3 regions of the Marinobacter sp. Arc7-DN-1 genome follow, and region 3 is predicted to be linked to each of the others. Evidence: predicted binding sites of a transcription regulator. Region 3 holds the regulator's gene; each other region holds the start of a gene.
The links. Region 3 encodes sigma-54, which starts transcription at its own class of promoters, with help from an activator protein. Its sites were predicted from a motif close to ANTGGCATNNANNTTGCTNT; they were not measured.

Region 1: a site for sigma-54 is predicted at 7,014-7,033, ahead of glnA (glutamate--ammonia ligase). Genes of this name have one in related genera too.
Region 2: a site for sigma-54 is predicted at 8,384-8,403, ahead of D0851_RS07960 (TorF family putative porin). Genes of this name have one in related genera too.

What each region holds. Positions count from the first base shown of each region.
Region 1 covers NZ_CP031848.1:3,367,340-3,377,642, reverse strand. Annotated here, with positions in the region: gene D0851_RS15925 (ATP-binding protein) at 1-292, shown strand, start outside; gene D0851_RS15920 (response regulator transcription factor) at 378-1,046, opposite strand; gene D0851_RS15915 (porin) at 1,486-2,610, opposite strand; gene dtd (D-aminoacyl-tRNA deacylase) at 3,113-3,571, opposite strand; gene pip (prolyl aminopeptidase) at 3,663-4,625, opposite strand; gene typA (translational GTPase TypA) at 4,810-6,621, opposite strand; gene glnA (glutamate--ammonia ligase) at 7,187-8,590, shown strand; gene D0851_RS15890 (DUF4124 domain-containing protein) at 8,769-9,293, shown strand; gene glnL (nitrogen regulation protein NR(II)) at 9,563-10,303, shown strand, end outside.
Region 2 covers NZ_CP031848.1:1,669,547-1,679,849, forward strand. Annotated here, with positions in the region: gene metK (methionine adenosyltransferase) at 150-1,340, shown strand; gene ahcY (adenosylhomocysteinase) at 1,895-3,289, shown strand; gene metF (methylenetetrahydrofolate reductase [NAD(P)H]) at 3,302-4,171, shown strand; gene D0851_RS07940 (transporter substrate-binding domain-containing protein) at 4,451-5,209, shown strand; gene D0851_RS07945 (amino acid ABC transporter permease) at 5,298-5,969, shown strand; gene D0851_RS07950 (amino acid ABC transporter ATP-binding protein) at 5,983-6,729, shown strand; gene D0851_RS07955 (OprO/OprP family phosphate-selective porin) at 6,896-7,978, shown strand; gene D0851_RS20180 (hypothetical protein) at 8,161-8,325, shown strand; gene D0851_RS07960 (TorF family putative porin) at 8,443-9,171, shown strand; gene D0851_RS07965 (adenosylmethionine--8-amino-7-oxononanoate transaminase) at 9,425-10,303, shown strand, end outside.
Region 3 covers NZ_CP031848.1:1,241,649-1,251,951, reverse strand. Annotated here, with positions in the region: gene D0851_RS05840 (YhdP family protein) at 1-2,198, shown strand, start outside; gene D0851_RS05835 (carbon-nitrogen hydrolase family protein) at 2,214-3,059, shown strand; gene yjgA (ribosome biogenesis factor YjgA) at 3,129-3,656, opposite strand; gene mgtE (magnesium transporter) at 3,784-5,145, opposite strand; gene D0851_RS05820 (HPr family phosphocarrier protein) at 5,290-5,559, opposite strand; gene rapZ (RNase adapter RapZ) at 5,567-6,451, opposite strand; gene ptsN (PTS IIA-like nitrogen regulatory protein PtsN) at 6,479-6,949, opposite strand; gene hpf (ribosome hibernation promoting factor) at 7,036-7,344, opposite strand; gene D0851_RS05800 (RNA polymerase factor sigma-54) at 7,446-8,966, opposite strand; gene lptB (LPS export ABC transporter ATP-binding protein) at 9,163-9,888, opposite strand; gene lptA (lipopolysaccharide transport periplasmic protein LptA) at 9,866-10,303, opposite strand, start outside.

The sequences.
Region 1 (10,303 bases), 2.1 Mb from region 3:
AGCAAAGTGGAGCGATGGCAGGATCGATATAACATTGGCCCAGGAAAAAAATATGTTTAAAATAATGATAGAAGACGACGGGCCGGGCGTTGCGCAGGATAATCTGGACCAGTTAACAAAGAGAAAACGGCGGCTTGATGAGCAAACACCTGGCTATGGCCTTGGGTTGTCCATCGTAGATGAAATCGTGGACAATTACTCCGGTAAACTGATTTTTTCAAAGTCGAAAATGGCAGGGCTTAGAGTGGAGGTAATATTTTCCGCCAGCAAGCTCAATCCGGCTTTCTCATAAGGGGGTAGAAATAACGCCCATGTTCTGGCGTATTACCATGAGGCATTGGCACCCCTCAACGGATGAACATTTAAGGAGCCTCTGGTTAAGGCTCTTCCGGATCGAAATAATAGCCTTGTCCGCGAAGGGTTTTTATTTTCGATTTCCCAAGCAGTCTTCTAAGCCGCGTTATGTAGACCTGAATCACATTATTCCCCGGGGACCTGTCGATATTGTATAAAAGATCCACAAGGTCATTCTGGGAGAACACTCTTCCGGGCGAACGCAAAAAACACTGAAGCAGGCGGAACTCAGTGGCCGTCAACCGATGGTCCTCACCTGTTGGGGTCGATAATGTCCTGCAGTCGTTATTCAACTGGTATCCACCAACCCCAATCTCGTTTGTAGAGCGCCCTTCTTTTCTTCGGATGATGGCGTTCAGTCTGGCCTGCAACTCTTCGAACTCAAAGGGCTTTGGCAGATAATCGTCAGCACCGGCATTTAAACCCTGAACTCTTTCCGACCAGTTTGACCTGGCCGTCAGGATAAGTATCGCATCATCTCGTCCGGTTTTGCGCCACTCCCGCATAAGCGACAGGCCATCTTTATCGGGCAATCCGATGTCGAGGACTATTCCCTCATACAAGCTTGTACCGACAAAAAAGTTGGCTTCTTCGGCGTTCTTTGCAATATCAACAGCATAATCAGATCTTTCAAGCCAGTTTGAGATTCTTTCTGCTAAGAAGGCATTATCTTCAACAATCAGAATTTTCATCTCGATCTCTCAAAACCGGTATTTGGCCGCGGCGGTTACTTTATATGCACCCAGGATAATTCATCAGGCTCCCTTGTTCGATTTTACCAGTCACGGCCCATACTTATCAGTCGACAAACGAAATTGATACAAATTATTTGCCAGGAAACCTCCGGGGAACCACTGATTACCACTCAGCCGCCCGGACTATGTCGGCGTTGAGGCATTGCTCAGCGACACGGAGGCGGGCCGACAGGCTTTCGGATTTAACGGTTACAGGCAGGAATCGTGTGGGAAACCGGAATCAAGGGACAGGTGCGGACCTGTGGGCGCTTACCCTGAATGATTTGCGGGCCTCCGCAGGATTGGAAAACAAAATCCGGAGCCATCGGCTTTTCTGGCGTCAGGCTCCAGTGTGCAGGCTACTCACTCCCGGGGCACGGAAAAACGGCCCTAAAAATCAGAAGAGGTACGCGCCGCCTATATTGAGCTCATTATAGTCGGAATCGTAAGTGTTCCCCTCTTTGTCGTTACGACGGAGGGCTTCGACATACACATAAAGGTTGTCAGAAACGTTATGCAATGCCTGGGCAGTGATGTTGGTGGATTCCCGCTTGCCATCACCGGCTCCGTCCACATCGTCTTTCTCCATCTCGTAAGACAGGGTGAAGCGCGATGCACCAATAGCGTAGATACCCTGGACACCAAACAGGTTCTCACCCAGGCCGGTACTGCCTGCCACTGTCCCATACGACTCGAAAGACGTAACAGGGTTGTCCCTGACCCCTTCTCCGACAGCGGCCACGGCCTCGTCGCCTTTCTGGGTTGAATAGAAGGCGTTCAGCGACAATGCGCTGTTGACAGTGTAATCCACCCGGGCGCCATAGGTGTTCTCGTTGTTCGCGGCACCGTCATTGGAGTCCATGGCAAGCACGAGGGCAAAGCGGTCGCGCTGATATTTTACCCCAAGCTGATACGGATACCTGTTCTGGCCATCACCGCGCTCGGTGCTCCCGTCAATCTGTACAACACCATGAAGGGTAAGCCCCCCGAAGCTCGGCGACACGTACTGAATCAGATCATCTTCACCGGTCGTCCAGTTGGCATAAAAATTGGACTGAGCCACTTCGTAATACCAGTTGCCGTAATCTCCGATTAACACCTCGTACTGAGAGTCATCCGAGCCGACCCATACCTCGCCGAAATCTCCCCGGATGCCGAAATACGCCTCATCGACTTGAATGGACGTATTCGAAGACTTTTCCGTCCCTTCCGTCGGCGAAAAACGTTGCAGCTCCAGCTTCCCGAAAGCCTCAACACCAGGCAGAATTTCGTGGCTGTGCCGGACCCCGAGCGTCGAGTATCCGTAGTCCGTCAACTGGCTTCTGCTACCCCCGAACCCTTCTTGATCGGCATTGGTATAAATCATCTGGACATTGCCATAGATTTCCGGCAGCGCATCCATGCGGGCAGCCAGCCTGGAAACTTCCGAACCGGTCTCCGGCACGACGTTGGCAGCAGATACCAATGCCGGAGCAACTGCCATTGATGCGGCAATGGCCGATGCAAGAGCTGTTTTTTTCATGTTGCGTCTTCCTTTTTTTGAGTTAACTCAGGTTTTAGCGACGGGTTCTTATCCCGATTTTATAAGGCCTCATCCCGCCAGGCGGGTGAGGCCGGTTCTGCATTACCCCTATGTCATTTTTTTGACACAGAGACAACTTTTCTTCTTTTTTTGAGAAAAACCATTCGCAATCGGATCTTTGCGGTTCAATCAGTTACAGGGCATTCTTAAAGCTCTGAATGATGAAGCAGTTTTAATACAACGATTCCCACTTTGCAAATTATTGGAGGTGCATTTTTAGTGCTTATGGCCCCAGAAACGCAGGTGTTTACGCTTTAAGGCGCTCACGGGCTCCGTGGCAGTTGCACATCAATTCCAAGGCCAGATTTACATTAACTCTTTATTATCAGATTGTTAAAGCCTCTGGGAAACAGACTACTGTTTGCACCCGCCGGTATTCGCCGGCATCTTTGCACCAGCAGGAATCGGGCGCGGAGCAGACGCCCAATACCAGTGCAAGCACTTATTCTGTTCCCTGCCCGCTCTCGAGCAGGAACGTCACCGGGCCGTCATTCACCAGACCGACTTTCATATCGGCACCGAATTTTCCCTCACCCACGTTTTCCGGCCCCAGCGCGGAAACAGCCTCTGCCACAAAGAGCCGGTATAGGGCGTTCGCCTCTTCAGGCCCGGCGGCAAGCGAAAACCCCGGTCGCGTACCGGATGAGGTATCGGCAGCCAGCGTAAACTGTGGAACAACAAGGAGGGAGCCCCCGACATCGAAGAGACTTCGGTTCATCCGGCCGGCGGCATCGGGAAAAACACGATACGTGAGAATTTTTCGGCACAGCTTCCGTGCTTCTCGCTCGCCATCGCCCTTCACAACACCCAGCAACAGCAGCAGGCCGGTTTCTATCGAGGCTATCTGCTCACCATCCACCGCAACACTGGCTTTCGAAACTCGCTGGATCAGTCCTTTCATTCAATTCTCTGAGGACGCATAAACAGGAGGAAATTAAATCCGGGCGAGAGTTTATCCACGGTAATGGCACGCCGCAACCCTCAAAAAGGATTCAGCCAGCACTTTTCTCAGTTTTCGCGATCACGGATTCAACGCCACGAATCAGCGCATCGACAATCGCCGGTTCAGAGGCGGAATGGCCAGCATCCCGAATGATCTGCAGCTCCGCCTCCGGCCAGGCCCTGCTGAGTGCGAGCGCATTTTCCAGCGGGCAGACCATATCGTAGCGACCATGGACAATAATGCCCGGAATCTCCGACAGTCTGCCCGCATCCCGCAGGATCTGATCAGGCTCTAGGAACGAGGAATTCATGAAATAGTGGCATTCGATACGGGCCAGGGCGATGGCAACATGGGGATGACCAAAATGCTCAACCACCCTCGGATTCGGATGCAGGGTTGCGCACCTCCCCTCCCACACAGACCAGGCCTTGGCGGCCTGAATCTGCTCCAGCTCGTTGCTGCTGGTGAGCCGCTGATAATAAGCGGCGACCAAGTCGCCACGCTCCGCCCCGGGAATCTGTGCCTCAAAGTCTGCCCAGTAGTCCGGGAACACCCGGCTTGCGCCATCCTGGTAAAACCAATGAATATCCCGGGGGCGACAGAGAAAGATGCCTCGCAAAACCAGCCCCAACACCCGCTCAGGGTGGGCCTGGGCATAGACCAGGCTCAGGGTCGAGCCCCAACTGCCACCGAACAGAAGCCATTTGTCGACACCAAGGAAGGAGCGCACAGCCTCCATATCTTCAACCAGCTTTCCCGTGCTGTTGCCTTCAAGTTCCGCCAGGGGCGTCGACCGGCCGGCACCACGCTGGTCCATCAGAATGATCCGGAAACGCTCGGCATCGAAGAAGCGCCGGTGGTAATCCTCACAGCCTCCGCCAGGCCCGCCGTGGACCACAAGAACCGGGATGCCATCCGGGTTGCCGCTTTCTTCAACATAGAGCTCGTGCGGCGCATCAACCGCAATACGGTGCTGGGCGTTGGGTTTGATTTCAGGGTAAAGGGTAAGCATGGGGCGCTCCGGAACAGGGTTATCCCGGAATTCTGGATGAAGATGGGGTCAGATGAAAGCTTTCATCTGACCCCACGGGAGGCTTCGAGCCGAGAGGTAAAATCGGGGGTCAGATGAACTTTTAGGCCCCGGGGTCAGAAGAAAGCTTTCTTCTGACCCCTTTTTCACTTTTCCAAGCGCCGGCTTACTTCTTATTCGCACGCTTGCGATCATTTTCGGTCAGAAATTTCTTCCGCAGGCGAATCGATTTCGGGGTCACTTCAACCAGTTCGTCGTCATCGATGAACTCCAGCGCCTGCTCAAGGGTGAACTTGATGGGCGGCACCAGCCCGATGACTTCATCCTTGCCGGAAGCTCGCATGTTGTCGAGCTTCTTGCCCTTGGTGGGGTTAACCACCAGATCATTGTCACGGCTGTGAATACCGCAAAGCTGGCCTTCGTAGATTTCCTGGCCCGGGTCCAGGAACAGCTTGCCACGGCTCTGCAGGGTTTCCAGAGAATAGGTCAGCGCTGTTCCGGTTGCCATGGAAACGAGGACACCATTCTGGCGACTGGTGACATCGCCAACCTTGATGGGGCCGTAATGACTGAAGGTCGAGGTCAGAATACCGGTACCCGAGGTCATGGTCAGGAAGGTATTGCGGAAACCGATCAGGCCCCGTGCCGGAATGGTGTACTCAAGACGCATCCGCCCCTTGCCATCCGGCACCATGTTGGTCAGGTCGCCTTTACGCAGCCCCATCTGCTCCATGATCGGGCCCTGGTGCTGCTCTTCAATGTCGACGATGACATTTTCATAGGGCTCCTGCTTGACGCCATCCACTTCACGAATGACAACTTCAGGCCGCCCGACCGCCAGCTCGAAGTTCTCGCGGCGCATATTCTCAATCAGCACTGACAGATGCAGTTCACCACGGCCGGATACCTTGAACTTGTCCGCCGAATCGCCTTCTTCAACGCGCAGCGCCACGTTGTGCAGCAACTCCTTTTCCAGACGCTCCTTGATGTTCCGGCTGGTAACGTACTTGCCTTCCCTGCCGGCGAAAGGCGAATCGTTTACCTGGAAGGTCATCGACACGGTCGGCTCATCCACCGTCAGTGCCGGCAGGGCCTCAACGTTGGCCTGGTCACACAGGGTATCGGAGATAAACAGCTCATCCATACCGCTCACGCAGACGATATCGCCAGCCTGTGCCTCATCCACTTCAACGCGCTGCAGGCCTGAGTGCCCCATGATCTTGAGGATTCGACCATTGCGCTTCTTGCCACTGGCACCAATCGCGGTCACCGGCGAATTGGTTTTGATCTTGCCGCGTGCGATGCGGCCAATACCGATCACGCCCAGGAAGCTGTTGTAGTCCAGCTGGGAGATCTGCATCTGGAACGGACCGTCCATATCGACGTTTGGTGCCGGCACATGATCAACGATCGCCTGGAACACGGCATCCATGTTGTCGTCCAGGTTTTCATGGTCCATGCCGGCAATGCCGTTGAGGGCACTGGCAAAAACAATGGGGAAGTCCAGTTGCTCGTCGGTCGCACCCAGGTTGTCGAACAGATCAAACACCTGGTCTACAACCCAGTCGGGCCGTGCACCGGGACGGTCAATCTTGTTGACCACGACAATCGGGCGCAGGCCGGCGGCAAACGCCTTCTGGGTCACAAAACGTGTTTGCGGCATCGGGCCATCAATGGAATCAACCACCAGCAACACACAATCAACCATGCTCATCACTCGCTCAACTTCGCCACCGAAGTCAGCGTGGCCCGGAGTATCAACGATGTTGATGTCGTAACCGTTCCATTTCAGGGCCGTGTTCTTGGCCAGAATGGTAATGCCACGCTCTTTTTCCTGGTCATTGGAATCCATGACCCGCTCGTTCTCCAGCTCTTTGCGATCCAGCGTGCCGGACTGACGCAGCAGCTTGTCTACGAGCGTGGTTTTACCATGGTCAACGTGGGCGATAATGGCGATATTACGAAGTTTTTCAATCACAAAAATAATCCTGCGGCATGCACTCAATGACCTGAGAGGGTCGTTCGCAGGGAAATCCCCACACATGCCGTCTCAAATCCGTAAAATGAACTCATTTACCGGAACTGGCTGCCCGGCACCCTGCATGGAGCTTTTCGATCCGGGATCTGAAAATGGCAGGGTGAAAATGAAGCGGCGCGTAGTATAGCGAAAAGTCTGTGTCGTTAATATGAAGAAAAACGCCTACCCTATTTAGGTTTAGGCGATGCTTTGCACTTATTTAGCGCACCCAGTCAATTAACGCACCAATTGTGTGCGCCAACAAAGCGCAAGAACCAGCCTGGTAAAAATGCCTTTGCCCTGAACATGCCCCAAACCCTGGCAGTTGCGCCGTTCTGGAGCATGCCCTGAAAATTGGCAAGCGCCTTGCTTTATCGAAAGCAGCCGAAATTTGCAGGTAAGACGCACTGGCATTTGCTAAGCTGCGCAGACCTGAGAAACAGATCGGAACTCAGTACTCTGAGCGATCCGGCACCACGAACATGAATACAGCCGCCTGTGCGGTATAACTTACGGAGCATGCACAATGTCCAAGACAGTTGATTTGATCAAAGAACACGAAGTCAAATGGGTTGACCTGCGCTTTACTGACAGCCGCGGTAAAGAGCAGCACGTGACGCTGCCCGCCACCGAAGTAGATGAAGACTTTTTCGCAGACGGCAAAATGTTTGACGGCTCCTCCATTGCCGGCTGGAAAGGCATCAACGAATCCGACATGATCCTGATGCCGGACGACGCGACCTCTGTACTCGATCCGTTCACTGAAGAAACCACCGTTAACATCACCTGCAACATCGTAGAGCCTTCTACCATGCAGGGTTATGAGCGCGATCCGCGCTCCGTTGCCCGTCGTGCCGAGGAATACCTGAAGTCCACCGGCATCGCCGATGGCGCCCTGTTCGGCCCGGAGCCGGAGTTCTTTGTCTTTGATTCCGTTAAATGGAGCGTCGACATGCAAGGCTCTTCATACCACATTCATTCTGAAGAGGCCGCCTGGGTATCCGGCGAAGACTTCGACCGCAACAACATCGGCCACCGCCCGGGGGTCAAAGGCGGCTATTTCCCGGTTCCGCCGGTTGACAGCCTGCATGATCTGCGTGGCGCCATGTGTGCGGCCATGGAATCCATGGGTCTGGAAATTGAAGTTCACCACCACGAAGTGGGCACTGCTGGCCAGTGTGAAATCGGCGTTGGCGCCAACACCCTGACCCGCAAGGCTGACGAAGTTCAAATCCTCAAGTACTGCGTACACAATGTGGCGCACGCTTATGGCAAAACAGCCACCTTCATGCCCAAGCCGGTAGTTGGTGATAACGGTTCCGGCATGCACGTACACATGTCACTGAGCAAAGACGGCAAAAACCTGTTCGCAGGCGACAGCTATGCCGGCCTGAGCGAAGCCGCCCTGTACTACGTTGGTGGTGTTATCAAGCACGCCAAGGCCATCAACGCCTTCACCAACCCGGCAACCAACAGCTACAAGCGCCTGGTTCCGGGCTACGAAGCACCGGTCATGCTGGCATACTCCGCCCGTAACCGTTCGGCCTCCATCCGAATCCCTTACGTGAACAGCCCGAAAGCGCGTCGTATTGAAGTTCGCTTCCCTGATCCGGCTGCCAACCCGTACCTGGCTTTCGCTGCCCTGATGATGGCCGGCCTGGACGGCATCCAGAACAAGATCCACCCTGGCGATGCCATGGACAAGGATCTGTACGATCTGCCCAAAGAAGAGGCCCTGAGCATTCCGAAGGTTGCCGAAACCCTGTCTGAAGCTCTGGATTGCCTGGAAGCGGACCACGAGTTCCTGACCCGCGGAGGCGTGTTCACTGAAGACATGATTGCCGGCTATATTGATCTGAAGCGCGGTGAAGTTGAGAAGCTGAACATGACCACTCATCCGGTTGAGTTCGAGCTGTACTACTCCTGCTAAAACCTCTCTCCAGAGAGTTAAAGAGCAGCAAAGCCCCGCCCCGTGCGGGGCTTTTTTTGTGCGCAAAAGCACATTGCCTGCAGCCCTTAACGATATGTAACCAACATCCCGCCCCACAGGCGTTGAAATGCCCCCGGGCGCCGCCGATAATCGGGAAAACCCAATGACAGGTGAGCTTATGAATCCGAAGTCTGGATTGGTTGCCGGCCTACTGTTTGCTCTGGCGGTCCCGGCCTCCGCCGAGGTCTACCGCAACGTCGATGCCTACGGCAACGTTACGTTCTCCGATGAGCCGAGCGAAGGCGCTGAAGCCGTAGAGGTCAAACCGGTTACTACGATCACTCTGCCGAAGCCCGAGGTGGTTCAGGAAACCAAGAAGCTTCGTGAAGAGGTTCAGAGGGAGGGTGCAGCGTACGAGAGCGTCTCCTTTGTGTATCCGGATAACGACCAGGCCTTCTACAGTGGTAGCGGTGATATCCAGTTCGAGGTTCGCAGCACGCCGGGCCTGCGGCCTGGTCACAAGTATGAAGTAACCCTTGATGGCCAGCCGGTTGGCCAGAGCACTTCCGGTTCGGTTACCGTCAGCAACGTCTATCGTGGCACCCACCAGGCCCGAGTGCACATCGTGGATGAAAACGGCGTACAGGTAAAAACCGGTACGTCCATTTCCTTCACCGTTCACCGCCCCTCCGTGGCAAACTAGCCAAACCACCCAACTATCCAGCTGCCCAAACTGCCCGCACCAGTTTGGTGCGGGCGCACCAGAAAAAAGCCATACTCTGACCAGCAACGGGGCGAATTTTCCGGGCTGGTCAAGGGCTTGTCCCCGTTTGCACCAGCTTACGGCACATTTCAACGCCGATACGGCCCTATGCCCGTACTTTGCCCACTCATTTCTGAACCTGGCGCAAAGTGGTTCGCTTTTTGCAAAACTCCAGAGGTCAAACTATGTCGAACCAACGGAAATCACGCATGGCACTGCCTTTGGCCCACGCAATCGGATACAGAAGCATTCTCGACAGCCTCACCACGGCTGTCCTGGTGCTGGAAGATAACCTGAACATACGATATCTCAATCCGTCCGCCGAAAGCCTGTTCGAAACCAGCATGACACGCAGCCACGGTCAGCCTTTCCGCGACATCCTTGTCGATTCCGAAGATGCCCTGAAAACATTGTTTGCCGCCGTGGACAACGGCCAGTCCTACACCCGCCGTGAGGCCGAATTCCTGTTAACCAGCGGCTTACGCCTCACCGTGGATTACTCAGTCACCCCAATCAGTCTGGATCCGACCGAATTACTGATCGAAATCCAGCCAAGGGACCGGCTACTGAGGATCAGCCGTGAAGAGGACATCATCTCCCAGCAGGAAACCACCCGCATTCTGGTCCGGGGTATGGCCCACGAGATCAAGAATCCGCTTGGGGGAATCCGTGGCGCCGCCCAGCTTCTGGACCGTGAGCTCAACAGCGAGGATCAGCGCGAGTACACCCGGGTAATCATTGATGAGGCTGACCGCCTGAGAAGCCTCGTAGACCGGATGCTAGGCCCGAACAAGGCACTCAAACTGGCACCGACGAACATCCATGAGGTGCTGGAACGGGTAGGCACCCTCCTGGAAGCCGAGAGCAAAGGCCGCCTCCATTTCAGCCGGGACTACGACCCCAGCATTCCCGAGTTCCGGGGCGACAAGGAGCAGCTGATTCAGGCGTTC
Region 2 (10,303 bases), 430 kb from region 3:
AATTTTGATATACAGATACGTAGTTTTACGTATCCTTACACAGACCAACAACCCGGTAACCGGAAGACACTTTTAAGATTGGCCCAAGAAAGGCTGAAGAAAGACTCTTACCGGTCTGAATTTGAAACGCTCACAGAGGAGCACGCTTTATGTCTGACTACAACATCTTCACTTCCGAATCGGTCTCTGAAGGCCACCCGGACAAACTGGCCGACCAGATCTCCGACGCGATCCTGGACGCGATCCTGACCGACGACCCCCACGCCCGTGTTGCCTGTGAAACCATGGTAAAAACCGGCGTAGCCATTGTCGGCGGTGAGATCACCACCAGCGCCTGGGTCGACCTGGAAGACCTGGTGCGCGGCGTGATCAAAGACATCGGCTACACCTCCTCCAAAGTCGGATACGACGGCGACACCTGCGGCATCATCAACATCATCGGCAAGCAGTCTGTAGACATCGCCCAGGGCGTTAACCGCCAGAAGCCGGAAGACCAGGGTGCCGGCGACCAGGGCCTGATGTTTGGCTACGCCAGCAACGAAACCGACGTGCTGATGCCCGCGCCGATTACCTTCTCGCACCGTCTGGTCCAACGTCAGGCCGAGGCCCGCAAGAGCGGCCTGCTGCCGTGGCTGCGCCCGGATGCGAAAAGCCAGGTGACCTGCCGCTATGAAAATGGCCGGGTTGCCGGCATCGACGCGGTGGTCCTTTCCACCCAGCACGATGAAGACGTTACCCAGGAAGATCTGAAAGAAGCGGTGATGGAACTGATCGTCAAGCATGCCCTGCCGGCAGAGCTTCTGCACAAGGATACCCAGTTCCACATCAACCCGACCGGCAAGTTCGTCATTGGCGGCCCGGTGGGCGACTGTGGCCTGACCGGCCGCAAGATCATCGTGGACACCTACGGCGGCATGGCCCGCCACGGTGGCGGCGCCTTCTCCGGCAAGGATCCATCCAAGGTTGACCGTTCCGCCGCCTACGCCAGCCGTTACGTCGCCAAGAACATCGTCGCCGCCGGGCTGGCCGACAAGTGCGAGATCCAGGTGTCCTATGCCATCGGCGTGGCACAGCCAACCTCGATCTCCCTGAACACCTTCGGCACCGGCAGGATCAGCGACGACAAGATCATCGACCTGATCCGCCAGAACTTTGACCTGCGCCCTTACGCGATCACCAACATGCTCGACCTGCTGCACCCGATGTACCGGGCAACCGCAGCCTACGGTCACTTTGGCCGCGATCCCTATGAGATGACCGTCGGTGGCAAGACCTTCACCGCGTTCCCATGGGAGAAGACCGACCGTGCGGCCGCTCTTAAGGATGCTGCGGGTCTGTGAGGCCAGGATTCCGGGTCTGAACATTGGAGTTAGGCCCGCTTTGGTTCAACCCGTCACCTTTCGGGGGTGGCGGGGATGAGTGATCTCCTTCGGGGACACGCTACAAGCACCCGCAAGCGGGTCCAGCCCGCAATCGCAGATTGCGGTCGTCCAGCTGTCGCATGAAGCTTCGCTTCATAAACGCTCGGCTGGACCCATGTGCGCTTGTTTCGGGCCGTCCATGGCCCTCTACAGTCCCCGAAGGAGATCACTCATCCCCGCCGCAGAATTGTGGTGAGGGCAGTTCAAAAAGCCTAGTGCCTTTCTATACGACACAGGAAAGGCCCAATCAGGTTTTCGAGCGTATTCATGACCGCATACGCCAAGAGTTTAAACAGAGGGGGTGGGGATAACCTGCCGTGGAATGTTGGAGGCCAAGGATGGCCGGAAACAAGCGCACATGGACGTGCTCGTAGCGGTTCCACGGCAGGTTATCCCCACCCCCGAAACTCCCAAAATCAGAGGCCAAGGGAATTACGTACACCCCGGCCAAATCAGACTGACAGGAGAACACCATGAGCACTCCCGCAGAAAAACTGAACAGCTTTGACGACTACAAAGTCCGCGATATCTCCCTGGCCGACTGGGGCCGGAAGGAAATCAACATCGCCGAAGGCGAAATGCCCGCCCTGATGAAGCTCCGCGAGAAATACAAAGCCGAGCAGCCGCTGAAAGGCGCCAACATCATGGGCTGTATCCACATGACCATCCAGACCGCCGTGCTGATCGAAACCCTGGTGGAGCTGGGCGCCAACGTACGCTGGTCCTCCTGCAACATCTTCTCCACCCAGGACCAGGCCGCAGCCGCCATCGCGGCACAAGGCATTCCAGTGTTCGCCTGGAAAGGCGAGACCGATGAAGAATACGACTGGTGCCTTGAGCGCACTGTCGGTGCCGATGTCGACGGCTGGGAACCGAACATGATCCTGGACGACGGCGGCGACCTGACGGCCCTGCTTCACGAGAAGTATCCGGAAGTTCTGGCCAACTGCCACGGTGTGACCGAAGAAACCACCACCGGCGTGCATCGCCTGCAGGAAATGCTGCGCGAAGGCACCCTCAAGGTTCCCGCCATCAACGTGAACGATGCCGTGACCAAGTCCAAGAACGACAACAAGTACGGTTGTCGCCACAGCCTGAACGACGCCATCAAACGCGCCACTGACCACTTGATGGCGGGCAAAAAAGCACTGGTTATCGGTTATGGCGATGTGGGTAAAGGCTCTGCTGCTTCGCTGCGCCAGGAGGGCATGATTGTGAAAATCACCGAAGCCGACCCCATCTGCGCCATGCAGGCCTGCATGGACGGTTTTGAAGTGGTGTCTCCGTACATCGATGGCGTGAACACCGGCACTGAGGCTGGCGTTAACCGCGCCCTGCTGCAGAACACCGACCTGCTGGTAACCACTACCGGCAACACGAACGTGTGTGACGCGCACATGCTCAAGGCCCTGAAGCCCGGGGCTGTGGTGTGCAACATCGGCCACTTCGACAACGAAATCGATACCGCCTACATGCGCAAGAACTGGGAATGGGACGAGGTGAAGCCGCAGGTTCACATTGTGTACCGCGACAAGGCCACCAACGACCACCTGATTCTGCTCTCCGAAGGCCGCCTGGTGAACCTGGGTAACGCGACCGGCCACCCGTCACGGATCATGGACGGCTCCTTCGCCAACCAGGTTCTGGCCCAGATGCACCTGTTCGAGCGCAAGTTCGCCGACCTGCCGGAAGATGCCCGGGAAAAAGGCGTTTACGTTCAGGTCCTGCCGAAGCACCTGGACGAGGAAGTGGCCCGGGCCATGGTGGAAGGTTTTGGTGGCGTGATCACCAGGATGACCCCGGAGCAGGCCAAATACATCGGTGTACCGGTCGAAGGCCCGTACAAGCCGGAAAGCTACAAGTACTGATCGGGTATCAAGATGCAATCCCAGAAACAGTTCAGACGCCGTTTCAGCTTTGAGTTTTTCCCGCCCAAGACCGACCAGGGCAAGGAGAAACTGCAGAACGTGCGCAACCAGCTGGCCGGGGTAAATCCGGACTTTTTCTCGGTCACCTTCGGCGCCGGCGGTTCCACCCGGGACCGCACCATTGAAACCGTGCTCAACCTGCACCGGCAGGGCATTTCCACGGCACCACACCTCTCCTGTGTCGGGGGCACCCGCCAGGAAATCGGCGAGCTGCTGGATCTGTATAAAGAGCACGGGATCAACCGGATTGTCGCCCTTCGGGGCGACCTGCCCTCCGGGATGGGGGCTGCCGGTGAGCTGCGCCATGCCAACGAGCTGGTGGCGTTTATCCGCGAGCACAGCGGTGACACCTTCAATCTGGAAGTCGCGGCGTACCCTGAGTTTCACCCTCAGGCCCGCAATGCCGAAGAAGACCTGCAGAACTTCGCCCGTAAGGTGAAGGCTGGCGCCAACAGCGCCATTACCCAGTACTTCTTCAATGCAGACAGCTACTTCTATTTCATTGACCGTCTGGAGCAAATGGGCGTCACCATTCCGGTGGTGCCGGGCATCATGCCCATCGTCAATTTCTCCAGCCTGGTCCGCTTCTCCGACATGTGCGGCGCGGAAGTCCCGCGCTGGATTCGCAAGCAGCTCGAAGCCTACGGCGACGACAGCGACTCCATCCGCAAGTTCGGCGAAGAAGTGGTTACCGGGATGTGTGAAAAGCTTCTCAAGGCCGGCGCACCAGGCCTGCACTTTTATACCCTCAACCAGGCAGAACCCAGCATCAGCATCTGGAAGAACCTGGGCATCAGTGATCGGGAAAAGATCGCCTTCTGAGTGAATCCCGGGGTCATGAATCCGGGGTCAGATGAACGCTTTCACAACGAAGTGAACTCGGGGTCAGATGAACGCTTTCATCTGACCCCATTTTCGACCCGACACCGTTAACTCTCCCCTCCCCAAGCATTTGATTTCCTGTGCACATCTGCGTAATAGTCTAAAGTGGTTGTGATGCAGTTCCATCAACGCTCCCCGGAGATCGCCGTCAACAGCAGTGGTTGGTCCGGCTTGCCTTACCGGGCGAATGGGGCCTCATAAAAAAGAAAAGGAGAAGGTATGAGCACGAAATGGCTGAAGACAGTCAGCACCAGCCTGGCACTCACCGTTGCCGCAGGAACCGTCAGCGCAGAAACCCTGCGTGTCGTCACTGACCCGAGTTTTGTTCCGTTTGAAATGATGGATCAGCAAACCGGTGAAATGATCGGTTTCGATATGGAAATCATCCGTGAGGTTGCTGACCGCGCCGGTTTCGAGATTGATCTCAACACCATGGATTTCAACGGCATCATCCCGGCACTGCAAACCGGGAACGTGGACATCGCCATCGCGGGCATCACCATTACTGACCAGCGCGAAGAGATCGTTGATTTCTCTGATCCATACTACGATTCCGGTCTGCGTATTCTGGTCCGCCAGGGCGAAGATGGCGTAACGGAGTTAGACGATCTGGAAGGCAAGAAAATTGGCACCAAGATCGGCAGCACCAGTTACGACTACCTGGTAAAGACCCTCGAAGAAGACGATGGTGTCACTCCGTATCCCGGCAGCTCAGACATGTACATGGCGCTGATGTCCCGTGCCATTGATGCGGTCTTCTACGATGCGCCGAACGTTGGTTACTTTGCCCGCACCAAGGGTGAAGGCAAGGTCAAGACGGTTGGACCGCTTTACGAAGGCCAGCAATACGGCATCGCCCTCAAGAATGGCAGTGAGTGGGTCGATGATGTCAACGCGGCTCTCGCGGCCATGAAAGGAGATGGCACCTACAAAACCATCTATGAAAAATGGTTTGGCCCGATGCCAGAAGGCATGTAAGGACCGGACCCGCAAGGTCTGATTCCCTGCGCCGGGGTGTGTTCACTCCGGCCGTTCCTGACTCCAAAACGCTGCGGAGATCCTCACTGTGGAATTCCAGTTTCAGTTCGACTGGCAGGCTGCCATCGACTCCATCCCTTTTCTGCTTGAAGGGATTCCCTACACCCTCCTGATTTCCTTCGGTGGCCTGGTCATTGGTTTTGCCCTGGGCATTTTCTTCGGCCTGCTGAGCATCAACAAGCGATGGTTCCTGAAATGGCCGGCGACCGCCTACATCGAAATTTTTCGCGGTACTCCGATCCTGGTCCAGGTCCTGTTTATCTTTTACGGCCTGCCCGACCTGATCGGCGGCCCGATCGATCCCCTGACCGCCGGTATCGCAGCCATTGCGCTGAACTCCGGCGCCTATATTTCGGAAGTGGTTCGCGGTGGTGTTCAGTCCATTGCCAAAGGCCAGAGCGAAGCGGGCCTTTCCCTGGGCCTGTCCAGAACCCAGACATTCTGGTCCATCATCTGGCCCCAGGCATTCCGCCGGATGATTCCGCCGCTGGGCAACCAGGCCATCGTCAGCATCAAGGACACGTCTCTTTTCTCGGTCATTGGTGTGGGCGAGCTGGTCCGCCAGGGCCAGATCTACATTGCCAACACCTTCACCGCGTTTGAGGTGTATTTCGTGGTCGCGATCCTGTATCTCGCCATTACCCTCTCTCTGTCCCTGATTCTCCGCTACGTCGAGCGGCGCGGACTGGTCTCTGTCTGAAGGAAAGGTACCCATGACTCATATTGTAGAAATGAAGGGCATGAACAAGTACTTCGGCAACCTGCATGTCCTGAAAGATATAGATTTAACCGTCGAACAAGGCGAAGTGGTGGTCATTATCGGCGCCAGTGGCTCCGGTAAGTCCACCCTGATCCGTTGCGTCAATGGCCTGGAAGAGTTTGAATCCGGTCATCTGAAGGTGGATGGCCACGAGCTTGCGCCAAAGAGCGGTAATCCGAAAGCCCTGGCCGAGATCCGCAAGGAAGTCGGTATGGTATTCCAGCAGTTCAACCTGTTCCCGCACCTCACGGTGAAGAAGAACATCATGCTGGCACCCCGGAAGGTCAAGAGCGAATCACCGACAGTTGCCAATGCCACTGCTGAACGACTGCTGAGCCGGGTTGGCATCGGAAATCAGGCAGACAAGTATCCAAGCCATCTGTCGGGCGGCCAACAACAACGCGTTGCCATTGCCCGGGCCCTGGCCATGGAACCGCGCCTGATGCTGTTCGACGAGCCAACGTCAGCCCTGGATCCGGAAATGATCGGTGAAGTGCTGGACGTCATGCGCGAGCTGGCCAAAGAAGGGATGACCATGATGGTCGTCACCCACGAAATGGGCTTTGCCCGCGAAGTGGCCGACCGGGTGATCTACATCCACGAGGGCCAGATTGTCGAGCAAGGCAAACCCGAAGACGTCTTCGACAACCCCCAGAACGAGCGCACCCAGTCATTCCTGTCACGGGTACTCGCGCACTGAGCTAAGCCGCCCAGACAAAGCCCCTGCTTCCGGGGGCTTTTCTTCAGGTTTTTCTTTTTTCAGGGTCGACTAATTGGTTTTCTGTAACTTTTTCGCAATGTTAGCCAAATACACTTACCCCGGTGTTCCAAAATACACAAGCAAACCGACAAGGTAAGAGAAAACCATGGCTAAGAAATATTTGAGCTTGATGCTGGCGGTTTCCGCTGTTTCCGCACAGGCCGGTACTGTTACGACTGACGGTGAGGACCTGGTGATCAATACCGAGAGTGGTATTGAGGTCAAAACGTCTGATGATTTGGCATCCTTTCAGCTTGGTGGCCGTATCCAGTGGGATTACGACGCAACGCAGTCGGATGACAACGGCGTTGATACCAAGGATTTTGATGTGCGGCGTGCACGCTTATACGTCAAGGGCCATTATGGCGACTGGGCCTACAAGACTCAGTTTAACGTCGCGGAAAGTGAGGGTGCCGACGGCGGTGACGTCGAAGACCTTTACATTCGGTACCTGGGGTTTGGCTCAGTTGCAAGCGTCACCATCGGTAAGCAGAAAGAGCCTTTCGGCCTGGAAGAACTGACAAGCTCGAAAGACATTTCCGCGCTAGAGCGCTCCGCCATGACCGAGCGTTATGCTCCCGGACGCAGTGGCGGTATTCAGCTGAGCGGGAAGGGAAGTAACTGGACCTACGGTATCGGTTATTTTGAAGCGGATGGTGACGGCAGCAACGACTTCAATAATACGGCGATAACGGCACGGGGTACGTTTGCGCCGATTCAAACGAATGATGCCGTTGTTCATCTTGGCGCGGGTTATACCACGCGTGAGGCCGATGTTCAGGCTGATGAAATCGATACCTACAATCTGGAACTGGCTGGCCGTATGGGGCCTTTCCACGCTCAGGCCGAATACTTCGATTCCGAGGAAGGGCAGTTGGATGTCGATGGCTACTACGTGCAGCTCGGCTGGGTCATTACCGGAGAGAGTCGCCCCTACAAAGCGGGCGTGTTTAAGCGGGTAAAGCCGTCATCGCCCAGAGGTGCCTGGGAAGTAATCGCCCGTTTTGAAGAGGGTGATGGAAAATACAGTGACGTGGGGCTGGCCACAACCGACGGCGAGCAAACGACGCTGGGTGTTAACTACTACGCCAATAAGAATGTCCGACTCGGCTTGAGCTACATGGACGGCGAGCAAGCCAGCGGCGAAAGCGGAGATGAGGTCCGTGCGCGGTTCCAGTATGCGTTTTGATCATGCATGATCCCCGGTTCCGCTTATGTAAGGCTCAAGCCAAATGGTAAAATTGCTGTATAAACAGCAAGATGGTTATTGGGTTTGGGTTCTGTCCGCGTTGGCGCTGATACTGGCGAGATAAAGAGTTAATCAGGTTTCAGGGGCAGATTTTTCTGCCCCTTTTTTATGGTGCGCCCGACATGGCGCGCAGCGCGTTGACCGGCGTTGTTCCGGTACAGCGCCGGGGCTGGCCGGATGACTTTGGGCGCAAAAAGGTCAAGGGCGACCAGGCTGGCACTAAAATCGAGCGCCACACTGATCGAACGATGGATATCGCTCCATTTTGGGGCGCTGCGGATTTATGAATCGGACTTCGCTACTGCTTTTTAGAATTAAAGTTATAATAAACAACAAGTTATAATGATTGGCACCTTGTTTGCTCCTGAGGAATGCGAAAAGCGCAACTTAAAAAGGTGTACATAATGGATAAGCAAGTTCTCAGAAAATCCGGATTGCTCGGTGTTGGTCTGTTTGCAGTTCTTCAGGCAACTCCTTCAATGGTCAGCGCTGACGTAAGCGCCAATGTAGGCGTCTCCAGCAATTACCTCTTCCGTGGCGTGACACAAACAGACAATTCAGCTGCTGTCCAGGGTGGGCTCGACTACGAGCATGCGTCCGGCTTGTATGCCGGTGTATGGGGTTCCAATGTGGATTTTGGCGACGGGACCAGCTATGAGTTTGACCTCTATGCGGGTTACTCGGGCGCTATCAACGATATCGGATATGACGTCGGGTATATATATTATGCTTACCCGGACGCTCCCGCCTCTATTGATTTCGGGGAGATATACGGGGAGCTGAGTTACGGGTATTTATCCGCGGGGCTAGCCTATACAGTAAACAGTGACAACAGCACACCAGGGCTGTTCGTGGAAGGTGATGTCTTCTATTACCTGAGCGCCCACATGCCATTGGAAAATGATTTCAGTGCAGGTGTTACATTAGGCTACTACGACTTTACCGACGACAAAAAACCGTCCGTGGGCGAGGCGAGCTATGGACACGCCGCCGTCAACGTGACCAAGGATGCGGGAACGCTCGGCTCCGTCAGTATCAATCTGGAATATTCGGATATCGACCCGGACAGCGCCCTTGGCTCCGTCAACTCGGATGATCCGAAATTCTGGCTTGGCTGGAGTAAAAGCTTCTGATTACGGACGCTTTTCCAGTGATTTTGGTCAAGTGAAAGCAGGCCCGGTCAATGGGCCTGCGTCCTGAAATCCTGCTACAGTAAATTATTGGGATTTTTTAATCCCCGTCCCATCAGCGTCCCCTTAGTCTTTCTTAAGGAATTCCGAGGCTCTGGAAGTTTGTCGGCATTGGCCAGTCGCCGCTGTTAACGGTAATATCCGCACAGGTTAACCGCCGACAATCCAGAACACGACCGTCTGATGGAGAATTCTCATGCGCAATGCTGACCTCGTCGCCCGTGGCCTCAAATCCGTGTGGCATCCCTGCACCCAGATGAAAGACCATGAAGGAACCCTGCCACTGGTCCCGATCAAGCGGGGCGAAGGTGTCTGGCTGGAAGACTTCGAGGGCAACCGGTTCATCGACGCCGTGAGCTCCTGGTGGGTCAACCTGTTCGGCCATGCCAATCCGAGAATCAACGCCGCGATCCAGGAACAAATTGGCCAGCTTGAGCATGTCATCCTGGCCGGCTTTACCCATGAGCCCGTGGTCAACCTGTCCGAGCGCCTGATTGAGGCAACTCCGGAAGGACTCAACAAATGCTTTTACGCCGACAACGGCTCGTCTGCGATCGAAGCCGCCCTCAAGATGAGCTTCCACTACTGGAAAAACCACGGTAAACCGGGCAAGAAAAACTTCGTGAACCTGAGCAACAGCTACCATGGGGAAACTCTGGGCGCACTGGCCCTCGGCGATGTATCTCTGTACAAGGACACCTACCAGCCTTTGTTGATGGAAGTCCTGACGGCGCCCTCCCCAGATGCGTTTAACAAAGAACCGGGTGAGACCGATGAGGATTACGCACTGCGCCAGTTTGAGGCCATGGAAACACTGCTGGCCGAAAAGCACGACGAAATCTGCGCCGTGGTGGTGGAACCTTTAATCCAGTGTGCCGGCGGCATGCGCATGCACCACCCGATTTACCACACCAGGCTGAGAGAAGCCTGCGACCGCTATGGCGTGCACCTGATTGCCGATGAGATTGCAGTGGGCTTTGGCCGAACCGGCACCCTGTTCGCCTGCGAGCAGTCGGGCATCACCCCGGATTTCATGTGTCTGTCCAAGGGGCTGACCGCTGGCTACCTGCCGCTG
Region 3 (10,303 bases):
TCGAGGGTGCGTTTGACCTGAAGCTGGACCGCGAGGGCGAGGACAACCTTGGTCTCAGGGTGTCGCTGAAAAACGGCACCGCCGAAATGCTGGCCGATTTTGTTCCGGTCAAAGCGGTCAGCCACGGATTGTACGACTGGCTGACAACCGCCATCCTCGAAGCGGATATCACCTCCGGAACCTACTACGGTCATGGCCAGATAGGCTCTGATGCTCCGCAGGGCTCCTTCGTTTCCTCTATGGTTTACCAGTTCGACCAGGCCACCGTTCGCTATGACGAAAACTGGCCGGAGGTTCGCTCTGCCCGGGGCCGGGTGGAGGTTCACAACGGCAACACGCTGGTCAGGCTCGACGCTGGTGAGACCGGGGGGCTGAACCTGAATCCGAGTTCAGTCAGGGTCATTCCCGGGGAAAACGCCCGGGTCAGGGTGGATACATCGGCAAGGGTACCCGGAGAGTCGGTGGGTTACTGGATGGACAACAGCCCTCTGGGGGAAATGGCCGGAAGCGAAGCCCGCAAATTGCAGTACGGTGGCCAGTACCAGCTCGCCCTCGGTATTGATCTGCCGCTTGGTTCGGGGCAACCCCCCTTGGTTGAGGCCAACATTGCTGTTGATGACGGTTCGGTTGCCTACCCCGCCGCCAGTCTGGCCTGGGAGGGTGTCCGGGGCGAACTGACCTACCACAGCGAAGACGGGGTTTTCGGCGGCCCACTGGCGGCGAAATTCTTCGGTGAACCGGTCACCATAGAGTTCAGTCGCGCCCGGTCAGGGGACGCTCTCAGTATTCGCCAATCCGGAGAACTTCCGGTGCCGGGTGTTTTTGCCCGCGCGGGGCTTTCGGCGAACGCCGGTTTCGGCCTCCAGGGAAGGGTGTCCTACATCGCCGAACTGGATGTGGGGGCGGATTCGACTTCCGGCATCCGGGTGCGCTCCAGCCTCGAAGACCTGGCCGTCGACTGGCCGGAGCCGTTGTCAAAGCCCGCTGGCGACGTGGCGCCCCTCAGAGCGGTCATTAAACCCTCGGCTGCCGGAGGCCTGGGCGTCACCGGAGAATGGGAAAACCGGCTGGCATTCGATCTGTTGTGGAAGGATACCGGATTTGACCTTCGCCTGGACCATCTCTATCTCGGGAACCAGGTGCTGACCGATATTGACATCAATGCCCTGGATCTCGGCGACCGCTGGGTTGTCACAACCACCTCAAAGCGCGCGAAGGGGCAGGTGCTGATCCCGGACAATGGCGATACGATAATGGTGGATTTTGAGGTACTGCAGCTAATGCGCGGTGAAGGAGTTGCGAAGGAGTCCGCGGATTTGCTCACCCTGAAGAAACAGCTCGAAGCGTTCCGGGCCCTGGATATGGGCAACTGGCCAGACATTGACGTAACTATCGCCGATCTCCAGCTGAACACTGATTCATTGGGTGGCTGGGCCTTCCGGCTTCGTCCCGAGCCCTACCGGCTCAACGTCAATGACATAGAGGGGCGGTTAAACTCCCTGACGCTGACGGGTAACATGGCCTGGAGCATCGTTGGCGAGCAGGAGACAAGCCGGTTTTGGGGATCCATTACCGGTGGTGCTCTGGCAGACCTGAATAACCTGTTCGACACCGACATGCCGGTTACCAACGAGGCCACCAACATTCAACTGGATCTGGACTGGCCCGGTCGTCCGGATGAATTCTCGATAGCGGAACTCAATGGCTCGGTCAGTCTGAGACTGGATAAGGGCGTGATTCTTGAGCGTAACAATAGCGCCCAGTTGTTCCGCGTTTTCAATCTTCTGAACTCGGACACGCTGTGGCGGCGGCTCAAGCTCGATTTTTCCGATCTGTACGAGCGAGGCGTGGCATTCGATGCAATTTCTGGCAAGGCTCAGATCATCAACGGCTTGCTGACGATGGATCCCGAACTTCAGGTGGTGGGCCCCTCCGGTGCCTTCAAACTCAGTGGAACCAGCAATATGGCCAGTGAGCAGCTAAATATGCGGTTGGTGGTTGTGTTGCCCCTGACCCAGAATCTGCCCCTGGCGGCACTGCTGATGGGAGCCGGTGCACCCATTGGTGGTGCCCTGTTTGTGCTGGACAAGATTCTGGGCGATCCTCTGAGCAAGCTCACCAGTGCAACCTACAGTGTTACAGGCACATGGGATGAGCCGAAAGTGAATTTGCAGCGGGTATTCGACACCGGTCAATAAGAACAGGAGACTGTTATGAGCAAGCATGTTTCCAGTCAGGTCGCGGCCATTCAGATGGTAAGCAGCCATGATATCCGGGCCAACCTGGCCGAAGCGGAGCGACTGCTGGCGGAGGCCGCAGGACAGGGGGCCGGGGTTGCGGTGCTGCCGGAAAATTTTGCGGTCTTGGCAACCAGCCAGATGGTTGATTGTGGCCGCAAGGAAGCCGGCCCTGAACCGGTGATACGGGCCTTTCTGGCGGAACAGGCCCGAAAGCTCGGGATCTGGATTGTTGGCGGCTCGATGCCGCTGGCGCAACGCCCGGATGGTTCAGATATCGAGGCCCGGGTCCGTGCAACCTGCCTGGTGTTTGATGGCCAGGGAACGGAGGTTGCCCGTTATGACAAGATCCATCTGTTCGATGCCATGGTTGAAGACGCCCATGGCCAGTATCGTGAGTCCGACACCTTTGAGCCGGGGGAGCAGGTCGTTACCGTGGACACGCCGGCGGGAAGGCTGGGCCTCGCCATCTGCTACGATCTGCGCTTCCCGGAGCTGTTCAGGGCACTGAGGGAGCAGGAGGCCGACTGGATATGCCTGCCGAGTGCATTCACCTGGCAAACCGGCGATGCCCACTGGCACCCATTGATCAGGGCACGGGCCATCGAAAACCAGGTCTGGGTGGTGGCCGCCGGGCAGGGTGGTCAGAACAGTGAACGGCGCCAGACCTACGGCCACAGCCTGATCTGCGATCCATGGGGCCGGGTAGTGACTGAAATGGGCGAGGGTCCGGGTGTGGTCGCCGCGGAGCTCGACCCGGAGCAGATTACCAACCTCCGTACCCGAATGCCGGTATGGGAGCACCGGCGCCTTAAAGGCTGAAAACGGGGTCAGATGAAAATGGGGTCAGATGAAAAGTTCATCTGACCCCATTTTCATCTGACCCCATGTTCACACAGCTTCAGCGTCGTCGATGCACTCCCGAAGATAACGGAACAATTTCCGGGACTGCCCGGTGTTTTTCTGTTTTTCGACATCCTTTCGGGCGTTCCGGGCCAGGTTGCGCAGATGCTGCATGTCCGCCCCCGGGCAGTAGCTGAAGAATTCCCCCACCACCGAATCGCCCCCGGCAATCATCCGGTCGCGCCAGCGTTCGGCCAGGTGGTGTCTGCGGGTGTGTTCCTCACTGCCGGCGTCAAACGCATCGATGGCTTTTTCCAGAGCCTCCGGGTCGTCCTCCTGGCGAATGATCTTGCCGATGTACTGGAGGTGCCGTCGCTTGGCCTCATTCTGGCGGATGCGTCGGGATTCCTCGATGGCAGCCCTCAGGCTATCGCTGATCGGCAGGGTTTCCAGCTGATCGTTGGTCAGGTCAAGCATCCGCTTGCCCAGGTCCTGCAGCGCGTGCATTTCCCGCTTGAGCTGGGACTTGCTGGGGCCGTCGTATTCTGGTGTTTCGTTGTCGTGGTTGTCTTTCATAAATCCAGTAGCCGTAAAGTCGGGGTCAGATGAAAGCTTTCATCCGACCCCATGTTCGCCCATCAGGCGTAGAAAATCGTAAAGTCGGGGTCAGATGAAAGCTTTCATCTGACCCCATGTTCTCCTATCAGGCGTAGAAAATGGTCGCCAGGCCAAGAAAGGCCATGAATCCAACCACATCCGTCACGGTTGTCAGTATCACGCTACCAGCTAGGGCCGGGTCGATATTACGCGATTTGAGAAACAGCGGCAGCACCGTGCCCACCAGTGCCGCTGCAACAAGATTGATCACCAGGGCGGCGGCAATGATGGCTCCAATCAGCACCTCCTGGAACCAGAGCATGGCAGCACCTGCGACCACCGCCGCCCAGAGCAGCCCGTTAATTATGCCGGAGAGAAACTCCCGGCTCAGCAGCCAGCCAACGTTGGCGCCGCTGATCTGCCCGACGGCCATGCCCCGGATGACCAGGGTCAGGGTCTGGCTGCCGGCAATGCCGCCCATGCTGGCAACGATCGGCATCAGTACCGCAAGCGCCACCACCTTGGCGATGGTGTCCTCAAACAGACCGATCACTGCGGATGCCGTAAGCGCGGTAATCAGGTTAATCCCGAGCCATACCGCCCGGCGGCGCGTGGTTTTCCAGACCGGAGCAAAGGTATCTTCGTCTTCATCCAGGCCGGCCATACTCATCAGCGAGTGATCCGCATCCTCACGGATAACGTCAACCACGTCATCGATGGTGATCCGGCCCAGCAACCGGCCCTCGTCGTTCACCACCGGCGCCGAGATCAGATCATAGCGCTCGAACAGTGTCGCGACCTTGGTGTCGGAGAGGCTAACGGGAATTGGCTCGATGTCGGTGTCCATGACTTCCCGCACGGTCGCGGCAGGGTTGGACACCAGCATCTTGGTGATCGGCAGCATGCCGATGAATTCATCGCGCCGGCTGACCACAATCAGGCTATCGGTCATTGGTGGCAAGGTACGGTGCCGGCGAAGGTAACGAAGAACAACGTCAATGCTGATGTCCGGGCGCACCGTGATGGTGTCCGTGTTCATCAGGCCGCCAGCGGTGTCCTCCGGGTAGGAAAGGACCTCTTCCACACGTTGGCGGTCCTGCTCGTCCATGGTGTCCAGAACTTCCTGGATCACCGTGTCCGGCAGTTGCTGCAGCAAGTCGGCCAGATCGTCCGACTCGAAATCCTCGATAATGTCCGCCAGTTCCTGGGCGTTCAGCTGGCTCAGGAAATAACTGCGAATATCGTCGCTCAGGTACTGGAGGACTTCCCCTTCCAGCTGCTTGTCGACCAGGTTCCACAACAGGGCACGCTGCCGGGGCGGCGAAGATTCCAGCAGGTGAGCAATGTCGCTGGGACTCAGGCCACCGTTCAGGATGCGTGCAACCTGCTTCAGTGCGCCGCTGTCCAGGGCTTCACTCAGGGAGCGAAGGCGCTGGCGGGCCTGGCTTTTTTCCAGAATATCGGTCATGAATCACCCAGCATCAGAAAACGCCTTTATTATAGCGGAGTTAGCCGTTATCGGTGAGTGCGAGTTGCAGGAGATCAAACCGGGGTCAGATGAAAACGGGGTCAGATGAACTTTCATCTGACCCCGTTTTCATCTGACCCCGTTTTAACCGCCCTCGCCAAAATAATCGTTGATGAGTTCGACCAGCGCATCAATGGCCTGCTCCTCGTCGGGTCCTTCAGCAATGAGCTCAACATCCGTACCTTTGCTGGCGGCCAGCATCATCACTTGCATGATGTTTTTGGCGTCCACATCCCGGCCCTTGCCAGCAATTCTCACGCTGCTGTCGAATTCGGAGGCTGTGGCAACCAGCTTGGCGGTGGCACGGGCGTGCAACCCCAGTTTGTTGATAATGGTAATCGGGCGGCGAATCATGGGCTGATCAGATCTCTTCCCGTGTCTGCAAATGTGGCAGCTCGGTGTGGCGCACCTGGACGTTGTTGTAGCGCTGCCGGAAGTACTCGCCCAGCTGCTCGCACACATACACAGAGCGGTGCTGGCCTCCGGTACAGCCGATGGAGATGGTCATGTAGCTGCGGTTGCTGTCCGCGAAGGAGGGTAACCAGGTGTCCAGGAAAGCCTTGAGGTCATCGATCATCTTTCGGCTCGCCGGTTCCTTTTCAAGAAATTCGATCACCGGCTGATCGGTGCCCACATACTTCCGAAGGCTGGTATCCCAGTAAGGGTTAGGCAGACACCGAACGTCGAAGACATAGTCCGAATCCAGCGGTACACCGTGCTTGAAGCCAAACGACTGGAACAGCAGGGCCAGTTCCTGCTCCTTCCTGCCGACAACCCGCTGCTTCACCATATCCCGGAGTTCGTACATGGACATGCCGGTGGTGTTCACATACAGGTCGGAGAGCTTGGACAGCGGTTCAAGAAGCTTCTTTTCACTGGTGATGGCTTCCCGCAGCGAGGTCTTGTCATCGCTCAGGGGGTGCTTTCGGCGAGTCGCGTGGAAACGCTGCAGCAGGGACTGTTCGTCGGCATCCAGGAAGATGATCTCAACGGTCACCCCTGTTTCCTGGAGGCGGCGGTAGATCTCTTCGAAGTTGGCCAGTTCTCCGGAAAGGTTACGGGCGTCAATGCTCACGGCCATCTTGCCGAGGCGGCCCGGTTTTGTCTGGCTGGCGGCTTCCCGGGTAAGGGGGAAAAGCAGGCCGATCGGGAGGTTGTCTATGCAATAGAAGCCCAGATCTTCCAGAACATGAAGTGCGGTACTCTTGCCCGATCCGGACCTGCCACTGACGATAATCAGCTTCATGACCACGTACCTCCACTGCAATGAATGTCATCCGCTTGAGGCGGTCATGCGCTCGTACAGGGTGCTGGCGTCCTCGCATTGCCGCAGGCGATCACAGAACGACCGCTCATTGAATTTTTCCGCCAGCTGGCTGAGCAGTTCCAGGTGTTCGCTGGTGGCCTCCTTGGGCACGACCAGGGCGAAGATCAGATCTACCGGCTGATTGTCGATGGCGTCGAACTCGACGCTTTCTTCCAGCGTCATCAGTACGCCCACCACATGATCCAGGCCTTCCAGGCGGCAGTGCGGGATGGCAATTCCCTGGCCAATACCGGTGCTGCCCAGACGCTCCCGTGAGATCAGGTTATTGAATATCTGGGTTTCGCTGAGCGTATTGTCCTGGAGGTTTATCTGCTCGGCAATAAACTCCAGAGCCCGCTTCTTGCTGGATGCCGACACCCGACAGAGGGTGAGCTCCGGTGCAAGTATGTTGTCTATGGTCAGGGATGTGTCGCTCATGGATCGACTGCATTTCCGTTAAAAAAAGGCTGCGACACGTCAGCCGTGTCGCAGCTCGATTGGATGACTTGCATGAAAACAGCCAGTTAGCGAGAGCCGTTTCCGTGCATCCGGTCTACATTCTTTTCCTTGTGTTTGAGAATCTGGCGGTCCAGCTTGTCGATCAGGACATCGATGGCTGCGTACATATCCTCATTTTCTGCCTTTGCGTGAATCTCACCACCAACCACGTGCAGCGTGGCTTCCGCAATCTGGCGCACCTTCTCCACTTCCAGGGTTACCTGGCAGTTGCTGATGTGGTCAAAGTGACGCTCGAGCTTCTGGAACTTCTCTGAAACATAATCCTTCAGTGCGGGAGTCAGTTCTACGTGATGGCCTGAAATATTGAGTTGCATAGGCGTCTCCTGTTGTCATCGTTCCGGCTCCCGGGAGCCGGTCTGGGTGCTGGCGCATTGTGCGCCGGCAAATAGTACGTTGCGCCCGGACCCCGGGGTGTTCAGACCAGCCGCTTGCGTTCGTTCGAAGGCGGAATGTGCATGGCCTCCCGGTACTTGGCAACGGTGCGTCGCGCAACCTTGATTCCCTGTTCTCCTAGCATGGCTGCAATTTTACTGTCGCTCAACGGCTTTTTGGGCGTTTCCGCGGCAATCAGCTTTTTGATCATCGCGCGGATCGCCGTGGAAGAACATTCACCGCCTTCGTCAGTGCTGACATGGCTGGAGAAGAAATATTTCAGCTCGAAAATTCCCCGGGGGGTGTGCATGTATTTCTGGGTGGTGACCCGGGAAATCGTGGACTCATGCATCTCAACCGCCTGGGCGATATCAGAGAGGATCAGCGGTTTCATGGCTTCTTCACCCTGATCCAGGAATCCTTGCTGGTGCTCGACAATACGGGTCGCCACTTTCAGCAGGGTTTCATTGCGGCTCTGCAGGCTCTTGATAAACCATTTCGCCTCCTGCAACTGATCCCGCAGGTAGGTGTTGTCGGCACTGCTGTCCGCACGCCTTATAAGAGAAGCATAGCTGGCATTGACGCGGATGCGCGGGGCAATTTCCGGATTCAGTTCAACGCGCCAGCGGCCGTTGTGCTTGCGAACGATCACATCCGGAATTACGTAGTCAGGTTCGGTGCGGTCAATCACGTCACCGGGGCGGGGATTCAGGCCGGTAATCAGGGCCAGTACATCCCGCAGCTGGTCTTCTTTCAGGCGGCTGCGGCGTAGCAGTTGGGCATAGTCGCGGTTGCCGAGCAGATTGATGTAATGGGTGATGACCAGGCGAGCCTGGGCCAGCCAGGGCGTTTCCGGCGGCAGCTGGTTGAGCTGGATCAGCAGGCATTCCTGCAGGTCCCGGGCGAACACGCCGGGAGGATCAAAATGCTGCAGCCGGTGAAGGACCGCCTCGACTTCATCCAGCTCAAGGGGGTCTTCTTCGTTTTCATCCAGCAACCCGGCATGAATCTCTTCCAGCGGACTGGTCAGATAGCCGCGTTCATCCACTGCGTCCATCAAAGCGTGGGCAATGGCCTGGTCCCGTTCGCTCATCGGGGTCAGGTTCAGTTGCCATTCCAGGTGATCCTGAAGCGTGTCAGTGGGGGAGTTGCGGGTCTCGAAATCGTGATCGTTTTCGTCATCGTTACGGGCGGCCGATGCCGGTGCGGACTGGTAGATATCGTCCCAGGCGGTGTCGACCGGGAGATCGTCCGGGATATTATCCGGGATTTCGTTTTCCGAGGACCAGTCCGGACCGTTTTCGGTTTCATCCCAGTCGGGTGAAGGTTCGGGAACTGTCTCAGCGGCGGACTCGGTGGCATTGGCCTCCCGTTCGTCATTCCCGGTGTCGGTCTCCGGCTGATCCTCATCCTCGGACGTCTCCAGCATGGGGTTGGATTCCAGGGCCTGCTGGACTTCCTGCTGAAGGTCGAGAGTGGAAAGCTGTAGAAGCCGGATCGCCTGTTGCAGCTGGGGTGTCATGGTCAGGCTCTGACCCAGCTTTAACTGTAAGGAGGCTTTCATTACCATGGTTCAGGATCCGTCACTCATCAGCGCTTGGTGTCGTAGGTAGTGAAAAATTCTTTATATGTCGGTTACTTGCCTTGGCCCTGTATTACCCTAGCAAGTTCTTTGCCGAGTTTACTTGCTACAGATCATCAAAACAATCCGGGGGTCAGATGAAAAGTTCATCTGACCCCAATTTCATCTGACCCCAATTTCACAGTCGGAACTCATCGCCCAGATACACTTCCTTCACCTGCTGGTTGGCCAGAATGGCCTCGGCATTACCGGAGGCGATGATGTGGCCACCGGAAACGATGTAGGCATTCTCACAGATGTCCAGGGTCTCACGCACGTTGTGGTCGGTAATCAACACACCAATGCCCTTGTCCCGAAGATGCCGGATGATGTGTTTGATATCGCTCACGGAAATGGGGTCGACACCGGCGAACGGCTCATCCAGGAGGATGAAGGCCGGCTCCATCGCCAGGGCCCTGGCAATTTCCACACGCCGGCGCTCGCCGCCGGACAGGGCCATGCCCATGCTGTCACGAATGTGGGTAATGTGGAATTCTTCGAGCAATTCTTCCACCTTCTTTCCCCGCTCCGCCTTACCCAGACCCTTGCGGGTTTCCAGAATGGCCATGATGTTGTCGCGCACCGACAGTTTGCGGAATACCGAGGCTTCCTGGGGCAGGTAACCGATGCCCTGACGCGCCCGGCCGTGCATGGGCAGATGAGTGATGTCGCGGCTGTCGATGGTGATCCGGCCGCAGTCGGCGGGAACCAGCCCCACAATCATGTAAAAGCAGGTGGTTTTACCGGCGCCATTGGGGCCCAGCAGACCAACAATTTCCCCGCTGCGGATTTCCAGGGAAACGTCGATCACCACTTTTTTCTGTTTATAACTCTTTGCCAGATTACTGGCTCTCAGAACTGCCATCGGATTCCTGTCTGTCAGTGCGTCTGTCAGTGCTGCGTGGCTGAATCACCATTTCTACCCGGCCGGATCCTTCACCGGTATCGGCGCCGCCTTGGGCAGTTACGACCCGGCGGACGGTATCATAATGGATGACATCGCCCCGGAACAGGTTGCCATTCTGTTCGATGACCGCTTGCCGTTCAAAGATCAGACGCTGGTCAGTGGCCGACCAGGTAATATTCAGCGCCCTGGCGTCGGTTTCACCTTCGCCCTCACGGGTTGGCTGGCGGTAACGGGCCGGGCTTCCGAAGGCTTCAATCCGGTTCAGGCCGTTTTCGTCGCGGTACAGAACCACACGCTCCGCGCTCAGATGGGTCTCGCCCTGTTCCAGCTCTACATCGCCGGTGTAGGTGGCGATACCCTGGCCGTCGTCGAG